2 regions of the Ruegeria sp. AE4 genome follow, and region 1 is predicted to be linked to the other one. Evidence: riboswitches for the same ligand, from Rfam matches in the RefSeq annotation. Region 1 holds a riboswitch; the other holds the start of a gene.
What was found. A riboswitch is a leader RNA that binds a small molecule or an ion and turns the genes downstream of it on or off. The one in region 1 is predicted to bind cobalamin.

Region 2: another riboswitch for cobalamin. It lies ahead of ACR0EK_RS19335 (DUF4198 domain-containing protein); the one in region 1 lies ahead of ACR0EK_RS17940 (hypothetical protein).

The regions. Positions count from the first base shown of each region.
Region 1 is NZ_JBQFZK010000020.1:6,361-13,796, reverse strand. It holds gene ACR0EK_RS17960 (bifunctional 2',3'-cyclic-nucleotide 2'-phosphodiesterase/3'-nucleotidase) at 1-376, shown strand, start outside; RNA gene ffs (signal recognition particle sRNA small type) at 416-514, shown strand; gene rsgA (ribosome small subunit-dependent GTPase A) at 673-1,701, shown strand; gene ACR0EK_RS17945 (alpha/beta hydrolase family protein) at 1,737-2,594, opposite strand; cobalamin riboswitch at 2,727-2,945, shown strand; gene ACR0EK_RS17940 (hypothetical protein) at 3,036-3,443, shown strand; gene ACR0EK_RS17935 (protein-tyrosine phosphatase family protein) at 3,435-3,947, opposite strand; gene ACR0EK_RS17930 (DNA polymerase III subunit gamma/tau) at 4,120-5,883, shown strand; gene ACR0EK_RS17925 (YbaB/EbfC family nucleoid-associated protein) at 6,073-6,426, shown strand; gene recR (recombination mediator RecR) at 6,488-7,081, shown strand; gene ACR0EK_RS17915 (class I SAM-dependent methyltransferase) at 7,141-7,436, opposite strand, start outside.
Region 2 is NZ_JBQFZK010000026.1:11,437-18,872, reverse strand. It holds gene cbiQ (cobalt ECF transporter T component CbiQ) at 1-423, opposite strand, end outside; gene ACR0EK_RS19345 (cobalt ABC transporter permease) at 423-986, opposite strand; gene cbiM (cobalt transporter CbiM) at 983-1,594, opposite strand; gene ACR0EK_RS19335 (DUF4198 domain-containing protein) at 1,601-2,386, opposite strand; cobalamin riboswitch at 2,519-2,717, opposite strand; gene ACR0EK_RS19330 (ROK family transcriptional regulator) at 2,839-4,044, opposite strand; gene ACR0EK_RS19325 (substrate-binding domain-containing protein) at 4,219-5,238, shown strand; gene ACR0EK_RS19320 (ABC transporter permease) at 5,346-6,419, shown strand; gene ACR0EK_RS19315 (ATP-binding cassette domain-containing protein) at 6,419-7,195, shown strand; gene ACR0EK_RS19310 (nucleoside/nucleotide kinase family protein) at 7,192-7,436, shown strand, end outside.

The sequences.
Region 1 (7,436 bases):
TCCCGACCACAGGCGGATCAGTGATCTGACATATGCAGGCCATCCCGTACGACCGGAGCAGATATTCGTTATGGCGCTGAACAATTACCGCGCCAGCGGAGGCGGGCATTTTCCGCATGCGACAACGACAGAGCAGATCAGCCTGCCACCGCTGAGCATCAAGGACCTTGTGCGGGATTACCTGTTACAGCACCTTCCACCTGATCCGACCGTCTCGCAGCCCTACCCGTTCTCGCTGATGCCGCGGCGGGGCGTGACGACAATTCTTCGAACAGGTCCGGGCGCCCTGAAATATCTGGATGAGTTACGCAGGTTCGATCCCGTGCTGCTGGGCTCGGATGGCAGGGGATTTGAACGAATCCGCCTGACGCTCTGACGGGTTGTCTTTTCCCGATGCCTTCCCTATATCCGGACTCGAGAGGTTGGCGCGGGCGAGCGCCTCGCCAACCTGGTCAGGTCCGGAAGGAAGCAGCCACAACGAGCCCCGCTTGGGTCGATGTCCAACCTCTCACTTCGTGAACCACAGCCACAGGAGGGCTTTATGACTGTAGTGAAAACCCTTCGGGCAGACTGGTTCTGATTCACCGGAATCACCGGACTGCCTGAACACACGACCTGCGGATGCGCGCTTGCCATCCGTTGGCATTGCTGTTTCTGAAAACAGGCAGATAAATGTCTTATACGCTTTCGGACCTGGGATGGTCCTCTTACTTTGCCGCGCAGCATGCGGTTTTTCCTTCTGACACGCCCTTTCGTATCGCATCGGTACATCGGGACCGTCTGATCGGGCTGAGCCCGGATGGTGATATCCCTTTGCTGACACCGGATAATCCGACCGGTTCATATGCCGTTGGGGATTGGGTCCTTGCCGACGCCGAAAACCGCGTGCGTCACATTCTGGACCGGCGCAGCCTGCTGCAACGCAGGGCTGCCGGTACAGGTGCCGCAACACAACTGATAGCAGCCAATGTCGATGTGTTGTTCATCGTCAGCTCGTGCAATGCGGACTTCAACCTTCCCCGGCTGGAACGTTATCTGGCGCTGGCGCATCAGGCCGGATGTTATCCGGTCGTTGTCCTGACGAAAGCTGACCAGTCGGATGACCCCGGCAGTTTCTCGGGACAAGTGCAATCTCTGGACCCTTTTCTGTCGGTGCTGGCGGTCAATGCGCTGGACCCGGCAGATGTCGAAAAGGTTCTGGCATGGTGCCCCAAAGGCCAGACCGGCGCGCTGGTCGGGTCGTCGGGCGTAGGTAAAACGACGCTCAGCAACGCCATGACGGATCAAAACCTCGCCACGTCTGAAATTCGCGAAGACGACGCACGGGGCAGACACACGACAACGGTGCGCGCGTTGCACCGGATGGGTAACGGTGGCTGGCTGATCGATACGCCGGGAATGCGCGCACTGCGTTTGCTGGACGCTCAGGACGGGATCGACAACGTGTTCTCGGACATCACGGAGCTTGGCCAAAGCTGTCGCTTTTCGGATTGTCAGCACGAGACCGAGCCCGGCTGTGCCGTGCAGAACGCAATCGGCGAAGGCGCACTTGACCCGACCCGGCTGGACCGTTGGCGCAAGCTGCGGCGTGAAGATCAGCGAAACTCGGAAACCGTTGCCCAATCGCGGGCGCGGGACAAGGCGTTCGGCAAGATGGTGCGCGGTGTCATGCAGGACAAGAAGCTTCGCAAACGGCCATAACTGCAAGGTGTTAGGAAAACCTGCGTCGCGTCTGATCAGGCGATCAGGCGCGGCCAGACCGCTGCATTGCGACGGGCAAATGCTCCGATATGGCCTATTTCCGGCAGTCCGAATTCAGCCGGCTTCAGAAGGTGGCGTCTGGCCTCGGGGCCATACAAATCAGCAAGGCGCCAAACCGCCTCGGGCGGAGCCATCTGGTCATCTTCGAACGTGAACAGATCCACTGGTGTTCCAGAACTGCCCCAATGCGCATCAGGCAAATTCTGCCCGATCTCGGGAACGTAGCTAAGAGGGGCTGTACACCATTTGCGCCATTGCCAGTAGACCGAGGCGGGCAGGTCCGAACCAAACCCGATTGCTTTGCCGGGTAGATAGCCAAGTGCCCGCACCATCAGCGGTGCATGGCCATACCAGAACAGCCCTGCCAACCCCCGATAGGGCCATGGGTGATCTTTCAAAGTCACCAGTCCCGAACACACACCGATCATTCGGTCGATCTGGTCGATATCCGGCTGCACCGGCCCCAGCATCGCACCGACGGAATGGCCGATGGTCCACTGCTGCGCCTTTGGAAACCGCCTGCGCATTTCGGCCCGTGCCGCTGGCATGTCGATCAACGCCCAATCCGCCATTGTTGCAGTTGCGTCTTTCAGGCGGCCGACCAAAGAAAGCCCGTAGTCCCGATAGTCATAGGTCAGGCAAGCTATCCCCCGCTTGGTAGCCAGCCATCGCGCAAAATGTTGATAATAGTCACGCGGCACACCCGTGGCACTGTTAAGTACGACAACGGTTTCCGGCTCACCCACTGGCCGGTACAGCCGCGCCGACAAGGTCACGGACCCTGACGGAAAGCGGAAATCTTCGATCAACACCGTCTGTTCCGTATCCAACATGATCCCCGGCTTTCGCTGAAACAATGGTTTGCCTGCCTTCGATGCCGACGAAACTAAGCCGGAACGTAAACCGCATCCAGCATGACCAAACGTCCGGCCTAAAGATCGGCTTGACTCGGAACGCGATCAGGCGCTAGCGGTTGTGTGATGGTTTCCGGCCCCCACAAGAGGTCGGGATGAAAAGGGAACACGGTGCGGTTTGTCTGGTCACACAGATATCAACCAAGTCCGCGACTGCCCCCGCAACTGTAAGCGGTAAGCAATGCCGAAATACCACTGGCCCACGGGCTGGGAAGGTCGGCAGAGCAATGACCCGCAAGTCAGGAGACCTGCCATCGGAACTGAAACCGAAACTCGGGCGGGGTGTCCGGGCAGGTCCTGACAGCGAGATGCTGTCCCACCTGCCCCAATATCCAGCCCACCACGCGCGGAGGGCGCAGGATGATCTGGAAGACAAAGTCACACGAATACAGCGCTACTGTGTGCCAGCGGACTGGGAAAACCTGCCCGGCTTTGGCGCGACTGGCCCGCTCGATTTCCGAAGCCATGGCGCAGGCGGTTTCGGCCACCAGCGAGGATTTCGAATTTGAAGGCAACAGCGCGCTGTCACATTGCGCGGAAGGGTGCATGGCAACGATCCGAGCGCGATCCGACAGTGTTCGCGTTTTCTGCGGGGCGCACCCTGATACGGCAATTCGGGACCTTGATGCCTATGCCGATTTGATCTTCGGACCTACATTCAGCACGCTGCCCTCGGGCATTGTCGCGAACCCGCCTTGCGCCATGATCGAGGTTTCAACGATCCGGCCCCGGAAAACCGGCTACGCAACCCATCAGCTGTCAGCTTGATCCCACTTCCACCTGTGCCGGGGTGATCCGGGACGCCCAGGCCAGCTGCGCATCGGTTTCGACAGCGCAGGGGCGCACGGCCCGCAGGCGGTCCAGTGCGTCGCTGGCGCGTTCACCGCATTCAACCATCAGTCGCAGAACAATCATCCCGGATCTGCCGCACCCCCCACGGCAATGCACAAGAACCCGGCCACCGCCCGACAGCGCATGTCGGGCCGTGGCGCTGACCTCTGGCCAGGCCTTCTGAACCGCCTGCGTCGGTGCTCCAAAATCTTCGATCGGCAGGTGAACCCACCGGCTGGCACGGCTTTGGATGTCGCTGCCAAAGTGCTGCGCGCCATCCTGAAGCATTTCAACAGCCGTCGTCATTGAAATCACAAGGCCCGGTTTCCACGCCGCAATCATATCCAGATCGCCGACGTAATCCCCGCCTCGCCCGGGCATTGAAGTAAGGGCAAGCGTTCCGCCTCCGACCTGCAGAGCAAAAATGACCAGCTGCGACATGAAGTGCGTCCTCCCCCAAGGTACTCTTTAAGAAATGAGTCATTAAATCCGCTGGACCAGTTTAGTTGGAAACCAGCCCGTTTCTGAAACAAAAAATCATCGCGCCCCACAGTGGACGCGGAGTGCCGCCGCCACTACGCTGTGCCGAAGCACCGAATCCGAGCGAGAAGACATGACAGACACGCCAAGCCCCGCCTATCAGGTTCTCGCCCGCAAATACCGCCCGGAAACCTTTGCCGACCTGGTGGGTCAAGATGCTATGGTGCGCACCCTAAAAAACGCCTTCGAGGCCGACCGGATTGCGCAGGCCTTTATCATGACCGGCATTCGCGGAACGGGAAAAACCACCACGGCGCGGATCATCGCCAAAGGCATGAACTGCATCGGACCGGATGGAACCGGAGGACCGACAACCGAGCCTTGCGGTCAGTGCGAGCATTGCGTCGCAATCATGGAAGGTCGCCATGTCGATGTGATGGAAATGGATGCGGCCAGCCGTACCGGCGTCAACGATATCCGCGAGATCATCGACAGTGTCCGCTATCGCGCCGCCAGTGCACGCTACAAGATCTACATCATCGACGAGGTTCACATGCTCTCGACCAGCGCATTCAACGCGCTGCTCAAGACGCTCGAGGAACCGCCCGCACATGTGAAATTCATCTTCGCGACCACCGAGATTCGCAAAGTGCCGGTCACGGTTCTGTCGCGGTGTCAGCGCTTTGACCTGCGCCGGATCGAGCCCGAAGACATGATCGGCCTGCTGCGCAAGATCGCCGGGGCGGAGAGCGCGCAGATCGCCGACGATGCGCTGGCGTTGATCACCCGCGCCGCAGAAGGATCGGCCCGCGACGCGACCTCACTGCTGGATCAGGCAATCTCGCACGGAGCCGGTGAGACGACGGCGGATCAGGTCCGTGCGATGCTGGGTCTGGCCGATCGTGGACGGGTTCTGGACCTGATGGACATGATCCTGCGTGGTGACGCGGCAGGGGCGCTCACTGAACTGAGCGGTCAATATGCGGAAGGTGCAGATCCTCTGGCCGTGCTGCGCGATCTGGCCGAAATCACGCATTGGGTGTCTGTCGTAAAGATCACACCTGACGCGGCCGAAGACCCGACAGTTTCCCCCGACGAACGCACACGGGGCCAGCACATGGCCGAGGCCTTGCCGATGCGGGTTCTGACCCGGATGTGGCAAATGCTGCTGAAGGCGCTGGAGGAAGTCTCTGCCGCGCCCAACGCGATGATGGCCGCCGAAATGGCTGTTATCCGACTGACGCATGTCGCCGATTTGCCCAGCCCCGAAGAGCTGATCAAACGGCTGCAAGACGTCCCACCTTCGCCTCCCGGCGGGCCGGGCGGGGGCATGTCACTGTCCCGGCAGGCCACTGTGGCAACGCAATCCAACGCGACCCCGCCGCCTGCCTATACATCGCCCCCGCGCGGCGCGGGTGGCGCACCGGTTGCCGCGCTGGCGCAGGATGCACAGACGGCCCTGGCCCGCTATCCAACCTTCGGGCATGTGGTGGAACTGATCCGCACAAACCGCGATGTGAAACTGCTTGTCGAGGTGGAAAGCGGCGTGCGCCTTGTGTCGTACCAGCCTGGCCGGATCGAATTCACCCAGACACCTCAGGCACCGTCGGATCTGGCGTCGCGATTGGGCTCTGCCCTGCAACGCTGGACCGGCAATCGGTGGGCCGTCTCCATTGTCTCGGACGGGGATGCCGCGACCATCGCGGAAGTGCGGGACCGGGCCGAACTGGCCCTGAAAGCCGAGGCCGAAGAACACCCGCTGGTTCAGGCCGTGCTGACGCAATTCCCCAAGGCAAAGATCATTCGGATCGAAACACCGGAGCAGCGCGCCGCCAAGGTTGTGACCGAGGCCCTTCCCGAAGTCGAAGAGGAATGGGACCCGTTCGAAGAGGATTAGGCCTAAGCCCGCGGGTCCACGCCTCAAGAAACCGGCATACTCACGCCCCTCCACCATGCAACTGAGGGAGGGAATGCGGGCGGATAAATGATCAGTCCGCGACGCTCTGATCTGGACAGGCGGGAGACCTCTTGTGCCGCCTGCCTGCGGTCCGTATTTAGAACCAAACAGAAACACAGGAGACGACTGATGCTGAAAGGACTCGGCGGGCTTGGCGGTCTGGGCGACATGGCCAAGATGATGAAATCCGCACAAGACCTGCAAACCAAGATGACCGAAATGCAGGAAGAACTGAACAACATGATGGTTGTCGGCGAATCCGGTGCAGGGCTGGTCAAGGCAACGGCCACAGCCAAGGGTGAACTCAAGGGGCTGGACATCGACCCGTCGATCTTCAACGGCGACGACAAGGAAGTGGTCGAAGACCTGATCCTGGCCGCCATCAAGGACGCTCAGGCCAAAGCCGCCGAACGTTCACAGGAAGAGATGGGCAAGCTGACCGAAAGCATGGGCTTGCCCAAAGACATCAAGCTACCGTTCTGAGCTTCATCTTTTCCCAAATACTCCCGCCGGAGGCTCCCTCCGGCGCAAAGCAGGACAGGCCATGGGCACGAACAGCGAAATCGACAATCTGATCGACCTGATGGCCAAACTGCCGGGGTTGGGCCCGCGCTCGGCCCGCCGCGCGGTGCTGCACCTGATCCGCAAACGCGCTCTGCTGCTGACGCCCCTGTCAGACGCCATGCAGCAAGTGGCCGTCACCGCCCGCGAATGCCTGAATTGCGGCAATGTGGGCACCACGGATATCTGTGACATATGCAATAGCGAGGCCCGAGCGACCGGCGAACTCTGCGTGGTCGAGGACGTCGCCGACCTTTGGGCGATGGAACGGTCAGGGGTCTTCAAAGGCCGCTATCACGTGCTGGGTGGCACACTGTCTGCACTGGACGGTATCGGCCCGGACGAGCTGCGCATTCCCCGCCTCAGGGATCGGGTCCTGGCCGAAGGGATCACCGAAGTGATCCTTGCCCTGAACGCCACTGTCGACGGCCAGACCACCGCCCATTACATCGCCGATCAGCTGGAAGGCCAGGTGCGCCTGACCTCACTGGCGCAAGGCGTGCCCATCGGTGGAGAGTTGGATTATCTGGACGACGGGACGATCACGGCGGCGCTCAGGGCGCGTAAGGAATTGTAGACTGACGTGGGGTGTTACACCAGCTGTACGTGTCTGTCTCCTGGCTGTCTTTTGTAAGCTTATCCAGGGTTAACTGCTTCAAAAAAGTTTAACTTTGCGGGAATACCCACGCCCTCCGGCTTCTCGAATACCCTGAATTTTTCCATAACGGCTTCTTGTATTGCCGCGACATCCGCATCCGTTCCACAATACTTTTTTAGAATTCGCGCTGCTGGTCCTATGTTGGAAGCCAAGTCAGCAACTTTTTTGAGCGGTCCTTGATGTTTTAGTGTGATCGCCGAAACTTCTCCTGTCACATTTCTGAATCCTGCTTTTTTCAACACATCGACAACGTAATCGATATCCTGAAAACCCA
Region 2 (7,436 bases), on a different contig from region 1:
AAGAGTGACCGGCTCCATCGTGCCGACCAGCACCATAAGGGACAGGATGACCGCGTTGGCCGTCAGAGCGATCTCGACCGCTTTCCAGAAACCCTGCCAGCTTGCGGGAAACCCCCAGAGCGTGAACATCGGGTCGCCGGGCATGGAGAATGGCAACAGCACCAGCATGAAAAGGATGAACCCATCCATCATGGCCATGCGTTTCAACGTTTTCCGCCAGGGCAGACGCGACGCGGCAAGAAGCGAAAGGGACACCACCAAAGCCGCGCACAGCGCCGTCAGCGAGGACACCGCGACAGTCACCACCGCGAAGACAACCGCCATGACGATCCGCATCCTTGGATCAAGCGGGTTGATCGCGCCGCGCCGCTGCGCGCCCGCTTTGACCAGCGTGCTTTCCTGTTGCCCCAGAACGTGCGCCATCAGGCCGCCAGCTTGCGGCGTGCCGCAAAGTAAAAGCCCAGACCAAACAGACCGACGATATATCCGATCCCACCCAGAACAGTTTGCAGGTCATTTTGTTCGCGGTAGGCGGCGATTTCCCGACGCAGCGGGCGCAGCTCATCCCGCACGGCCCTGGCAATGACCTGTTGTTGTTCATCGCTGAGCACCGCCGCTGTCTGGGCAGGTGCGTTTGTCGGCGCGGTGTCGGGTTCCGCTTCAACGCCCATGATCCGGGCGACATCCGCAGCGGGCATGGTGACCTCGGCCACATGCCCGGCACCAAGGTTTGCAGAGAAAGTATGGGCCACCGGCGCGTTTGGTGTGTAGATAAAGAACCCGTCTGCATCTGTTACGATACGGCCCAGCTCGGCTCCGTCCGGGCCGTTGACGATGACCTCGGTATCGCTTGCCATGTCGCCGTTGGAAAAGCCGATTTCGCCTTCGATGGCGTCACCGGATTCAAACACTCCGGCTATGACCTTATGCGCCAAGGCAGGTACGGGTGCGCAGCACAGCGCCAGAATGATCGCCAGGTACCTCACGCGGCCGCTCCTTTGACAAACAGCTCGGGCTTGACCTTGCGCGCCAGCAAAACCGCGAACCCGGTCAGGATCGCCTCGATCGCCATGACAGGAATATGTGCAAAGAAAACAAGCTTGGCCGCTGGCAGGAATGCATCCCCGGACAGGGCCAGTGAAAACGCAACCATGCCGGTTGTGGCGGCTATGGCAAAGGCACCGCCGACCCCGCCCCATATCGCACCTTGCAGAGGTGAGCCATGGGCGATCAGGCGGCCAAAGATCAGCCCGGCCAAAACCGCGGGCAACGCGATGTTCAGGGTGTTGATCCCCAATACCGTCAACCCGCCAAAACCAAAGAAGACGGCTTGCAGCAAAAGCCCGACGAACAGGGCCGGGAATGCGGCCCAGCCCAACAAAAGCCCGGCCATTCCGTTGAGGATCAGATGCACTGACGAAGGGCCAATCGGCACATGGATCAGCGATGCCACGAAAAAGCTGGCAGACAGCACCCCCGCTGTTGGAATGCGATCAAGATCCAGCGACCTGAGGCCCATGGCAATTCCACCCGCAGCAGCGACGGCTCCGCCGATCACGACAGGGTTGGACAAGGCTCCGTCAACGATGTGCATCTACGGTTACTCCAAATCCCAGGCGCGGATCCAGATCACCGCGTCCTGGCTGAGTTCTTTGCCGTTGTGTTCGGTCACGGGACCGGCGCCGAGTGCGGCAAATCCCCAATATCCGGCTTTTGGAACGCCAAACGTGAAATACCCGTTATCATCCGAAGTTGCGACCAATGCACCACCCGGCATCGGCGAGACCGACGGGGCGGAAGCGGCCGCGCTTTCCATGTTCGGTTCTGCGGCCATGTACTCGATCTCGATCTCGGCACCCGCAACCGGTTGGCCTTCGGCCATAACCCGACCTGTAAACGTCGAACCCGCGATGATGTTGGTTGGTTTGTTGAGCGGGATGATCTCAACCGGCAGGCCCACCGGGTTCATCCAGTCGGTCGGCAGTTCATTGCGGTTCAGGAATGCCTTGGCGATCTGCTGGATATAGATATCCTCGGATTCCTCATAATAGGGCTGGGGAACAGTCACCAACACATAGTCGCCCGACCGTTTGACGGGAACATAACCCTTGAATGCCGCGCCTTCGTTTTCGCCGCCGGTGAAACGTACGGGTTCCAGGGTATCCAGCAGATCGGTTTTCTGACCGTTGTGGATCACGTAGAATTCCTGCGGCTTGTCCAGATCCATGACATGCCCGTTCGAGAACGGATGCCAAAAGATCAGCTTGACCGGAACATTCCCCGGTGCGTCGATCATGGTGTCAGCGGTGTATTCCAGCAGGAAATGCGCATTTGCCATCGCTGGAAGCGCCATCGCCACAGCGGCTGCGGAAAGCAGCTTGGTCATCAATAGTCGTCCTTGTCCCATCGCACCAACCCCGGTACGAGATGCGTTTTGACTGCGGGGACGTCCAAGCTAAGCTGCTTTTTCAAGCATCCTGCTCCGACGCACATCCCGTCGCCGATTAGGAGTGCCCTTGTCAAAGGCACATGTCCGGCAGGTATCCTGACTTGCGGGTCAAAGCGTTGGGCTGGCCTTCCCGGATTAACACCAGTGGCACTTCAGCCCTGCTCGCCGCTTACAGTTGCGGGTGCAGTTGCGGAATTGGGCCAAAGCCCGCACCGCATTCCCTATTGATTCCAGAGCACGCCCCGGAACCGGACATGCCGAGCGGCTTGCCAGACTTCTTCGGCATCCGTCAACGATCAATTGCGCTGGCTGTCAAAAAGTTTAGCGGGCGATGCCCTTTTTCCGACGGATCCGCTTTGGATGCAGGTCAGGGTTTTTAGGGAATGAACCTACCCTTCGAGCAGGTATCTTTCCGACAATGGCAAACTGGCCGCCCCCAATGAGCGGGCATCCGGGCCTGCCGTCCCCACCTGCACCAAGGGCCGTTCAAGCCCGGTCAGGTTCATGTCTGATAGCTTGACCTCGACCAATTCCACCAGCCGCGCCTTGATGCCTGTGGGCATCCAGCCATCAATCTTGACAGATTCGAAGTCGATCAGGCTGCAAGACGAGACGATGGCATGTGCGATCCCGTGCGCCGCCTGTTTCAACCAGTTCTCAAGGTGGGTTTCCGGTATGTCCCAATGCTGTGTCGTTTCCCAGATTGAGCCGGCTGTTTCGGCATTCCCACCAACTGCGCGCTCCAGCACATAAAGACTGGCGACATCTATCAACGGTTTCACTCCGCCTGCGTCGTCCGGCACAGGCAATGGACCAAGCGCACCGGCATTTCCCCGCCCCGAAAAGATGGAGCCGTTCAGAACCACCCCGCCCCCAATGAAGAAGCCCACATAAAAATACAGGAAATCTCGTGGGCCTTCCGCCGGGCCAAAGACCAGCTCGGCACCGCAGGCGGCCGTTGCGTCGTTCTGTAGGAATACCGGCAAGTCATAGCTTGAGGCCAGTGCGCCTTTCAGGTCCGCGTCACGCCACGGATCCATTTTCTCCTGCGGAACCTGCAATGTCTGCGCCCAGTCCCAAAGGTAGAACGGCATCGCAATCCCAAGACCCGCGATCCGGCTGCGCGCCTCGGGCGACAGCGACGTCATCACTTTGTCGAGGCTTTCCTTGGAAAAGCTCAGTGTCGCCTCGGGCGTCGGAAAATCATAAGTCCGCCGCTCACGGTGCCTGACATTGCCAAGGAAATCCGTCAGCACCAGCTCGGTACTGCGCCGCCCGACTTTGAGCCCAAAGAAATACGCGCCATCCGGATTCAGGCGCATGGGAACCGAGGGCTGCCCGACTTTTCCCCGGATCGGTTCGCCCCGCAGAAGCAGCCCATCGGTTTCCAACTGGCGCATGATGACCGAAACCGTCTGTGCCGACAGCCCGGTCATCCGCGCGATCTCAGATTTTGCAAGGGCCTGATGGCGCCGGACCAGTGACAGGACAAGCCGTTCATTTCGGGCCCGCATTCCGCTTTGGTTGGTGCCGCGCATGTCTGGCTCGCGTACGCCAGCGGTATTGTCCAAAGAGTTGTTTGCAGACACGGCCATCCCCTTCGTGACGACAATGTTGAAACCCTTCCTTTCTGTCAATAATAAATAAGAGTGATTTATTTATTGACTCGAAATTCGAATCTTGTGATGGTTTTCACGTTCGATCGGGCCGGATTTCGCCCGATCAGACGTATGCCCTGACGGGCATTGGGAAAACTGGGAGGACTACCGATGAAACTTGCGAAACTTGCAGGCGCTACGGCGCTGGCGGTTACGGCCATGGCAAGCAGTGCAATGGCCGAAGGTGAAACCGTTTGCCTGATCACCAAGACGGATACCAACCCTTTCTTTGTCAAAATGAGAGAGGGCGCGACAGCCAAAGCCGAAGAGCTTGGCATGACGCTGAAGGCCTTTGCCGGCAAAGTCGACGGCGACCACGAAACTCAGGTTCAGGCCATCGAAACCTGCATACTGGATGGCGCAAAGGGTATCCTGCTGACCGCGTCAGATACGTCGTCTATCGTTCCGGCGGTGCAGCAGGCCCGCGATGCCGGGCTGCTGGTGATTGCGCTGGACACCCCGCTTGAGCCTATCGACTCGGCCGACGCGACCTTTGCCACCGACAATTTCCTTGCGGGGCTTCTGATCGGACAATGGGCAAAAGCCACTCTGGGAGATGCGGCAAACGACGCCAAAATCGCCACGTTGGACCTTGCGGTCAGCCAGCCCACTGTGGATGTGCTTCGCAATCAGGGGTTCCTGCAGGGGTTCGGTGTTGATCTGGCCGATCCGAACGTGATTGGCGATGAAGACGACCCGCGTCTTGTTGGCAGCGATGTCACCGCTGGCAACGAAGAAGGCGGCCGCCGCGCGATGGAGAACCTGCTGGCCAAAGACCCGATGATCAATGTGGTGCATACCATCAACGAACCGGCGGCAGCGGGCGCTTACGAGGCGCTCAAGGCTATCGGGCGCGAAAATGACGTGCTGATCGTTTCCGTCGATGGCGGCTGCCCCGGCGTGCAGAACGTGGCGGACGGGGTCATCGGCGCAACATCCCAGCAATACCCGCTGCTGATGGCATCGCTGGGCGTTGAGGCTGTCAAGAAATGGGCGGACGAAGGGACGAAACCCGAGAACACACCCGGTAAGGACTTTTTTGACACTGGCGTGGCGCTTGTGACGGATAAGGCCGCCGACGGCGTCGAGTCCATCTCGGTTCAGGAAGGCATGGACCTCTGCTGGGGTTAAGCTGAACGTGTGGAAGGCCGCTGCGCGGCCTTCCACTTATCAAAACCACCCACACGCCCGAAACCTTGCTAAAGTCGTCATAAACCTGACGCTTTGGGGGAAGTTCCATGTCCGATTCTTCACGACAAGCCGACGATTTCGAAACCGCCGCAAAGGGCAGCCCAGAGCAAGTTGCCGAATTTGACGATCACCAACGCGGATTTGTCGGAACGGTTCAGCATTTTCTGCATGTGAACCCGTCGCTGGTCCCGCTGATCGTCCTTGTCGCTGCAATCGTCATCTTTGGTGTCTTGCTGGGCCCCAAGTTCTTTTCGCCCTTTGCGCTGACATTGATCCTGCAACAGGTTCAGATCGTCGGGATCGTGGCCGCGGCGCAGAGCCTTGTGATCCTGACCGCAGGCATCGACCTGAGTGTTGGGGCCATCATGGTGATGTCGTCGGTTGTGATGGGGCAATTCACTTTCCGTTATGGAATGCCGCCTTCGGTTGCGATTGTGTGCGGCCTTGCTGTTGGCTCGGCAATCGGGGCCTTGAACGGGTTTCTGGTCAGTCGCATCAAGCTGCCGCCTTTCATCGTCACCCTTGGCATGTGGCAGATCGTTCTTGCGGCGAATTTTCTTTATTCACAAAACGAAACGATCCGGTCGCAGGAGATCGAGGAACACGCCGCCATCCTGCAACTGTTTGGTGCCAAGTTTAACCTGGGCGGGGCGGTGTTTACCGTTGGTGTTGTCTTCATGCTGGCGCTGATCCTCGTCCTTGCATACGCGTTGCGGCACACGGCCTGGGGCAGGCATGTCTATGCCGTCGGGGATGACCCCGAAGCGGCAGAACTGTCTGGTGTCAACGTGCACCGCACGCTGATATCCGTGTACATGCTGTCCGGGCTGATCTGCGCCTTTGCGGGCTGGGCCCTGATTGGCCGGATCGGGTCGGTTTCGCCAACCTCGGGCCAGCTGGCCAATATCGAAAGCATCACGGCGGTCGTGATCGGAGGGATATCGCTGTTTGGCGGTCGCGGGTCTATTCTGGGGTCCCTGTTCGGTGCCCTGATCGTGGGTGTCTTTACGCTTGGGCTGCGGTTGCTGGGCGCAGATGCACAATGGACGTTCCTGCTGATCGGCATCCTTATCATCGCAGCGGTCGCGGTCGACCAGTGGATCAGAAAGGTGGCAGCCTGATGGAACCCATTCTCAAAGGACGGAACCTTGTGAAACGCTATGGCAAGGTGACTGCGCTGGATCACTGCGATTTTGACCTGATGCCGGGTGAGATTCTGGCCGTGATCGGCGACAATGGCGCGGGCAAATCGACGCTGATCAAGGCGGTGTCGGGCGCGGTGGCGCCGGACGAAGGCGAGGTCTGGCTGGAAGGTCAGAAGGTGAATTTCCATTCCCCGATCGACGCGCGTGAAGCCGGTATTGAAACCGTGTACCAGACGCTTGCCATGTCCCCTGCCCTGTCGATTGCGGACAACATGTTCATGGGGCGGGAAATTCGGCGAAAGGGGCCATTGGGATCATGGCTTCGAATGCTGGACCGCCCGGCAATGGAAAAATTCGCCCGCGAAAAGCTGAGCGAATTGGGTCTGATGACGATCCAGAATATCAATCAGGCCGTCGAAACCCTGTCGGGTGGACAACGTCAGGGCGTTGCCGTGGCACGCGCGGCGGCGTTCGGGTCCAAGGTCATCATTCTGGACGAACCGACAGCAGCACTGGGCGTAAAGGAAAGCCGCAGGGTCCTTGAACTGATCCAGGATGTGAAATCACGCGGCATTCCGATCATCCTGATCAGCCACAACATGCCTCATGTTTTCGAAGTCGCAGACCGGATTCACGTGCACAGGCTGGGAAAACGCCTGTGTGTGATTAACCCCAAGGACTATTCGATGTCCGACGCCGTAGCATTCATGACCGGGGCCAAGGACGCACCGCCCGAGGATCAGGCTGCATGACCGGTGGCGGCACCGCCCCTGACGTTCTGGCCGACAGCATCGTCGACGCCGTTGAGGCGCTGCCGCCGGCCCGACACCGGCAACTTGTCGCGATTGCCGGCCCGCCCGGATCCGGGAAAAGCACCGTTGCCAGCCTTGCCACAGCCAAGCTGAACCGGCGCGGTGTGTCAGCAGGGCTTGTGCCAATGGACGGTTTTCACTTTGACAACGCGATCCTGAAAGAACGTGGGCTTTTCCCGCG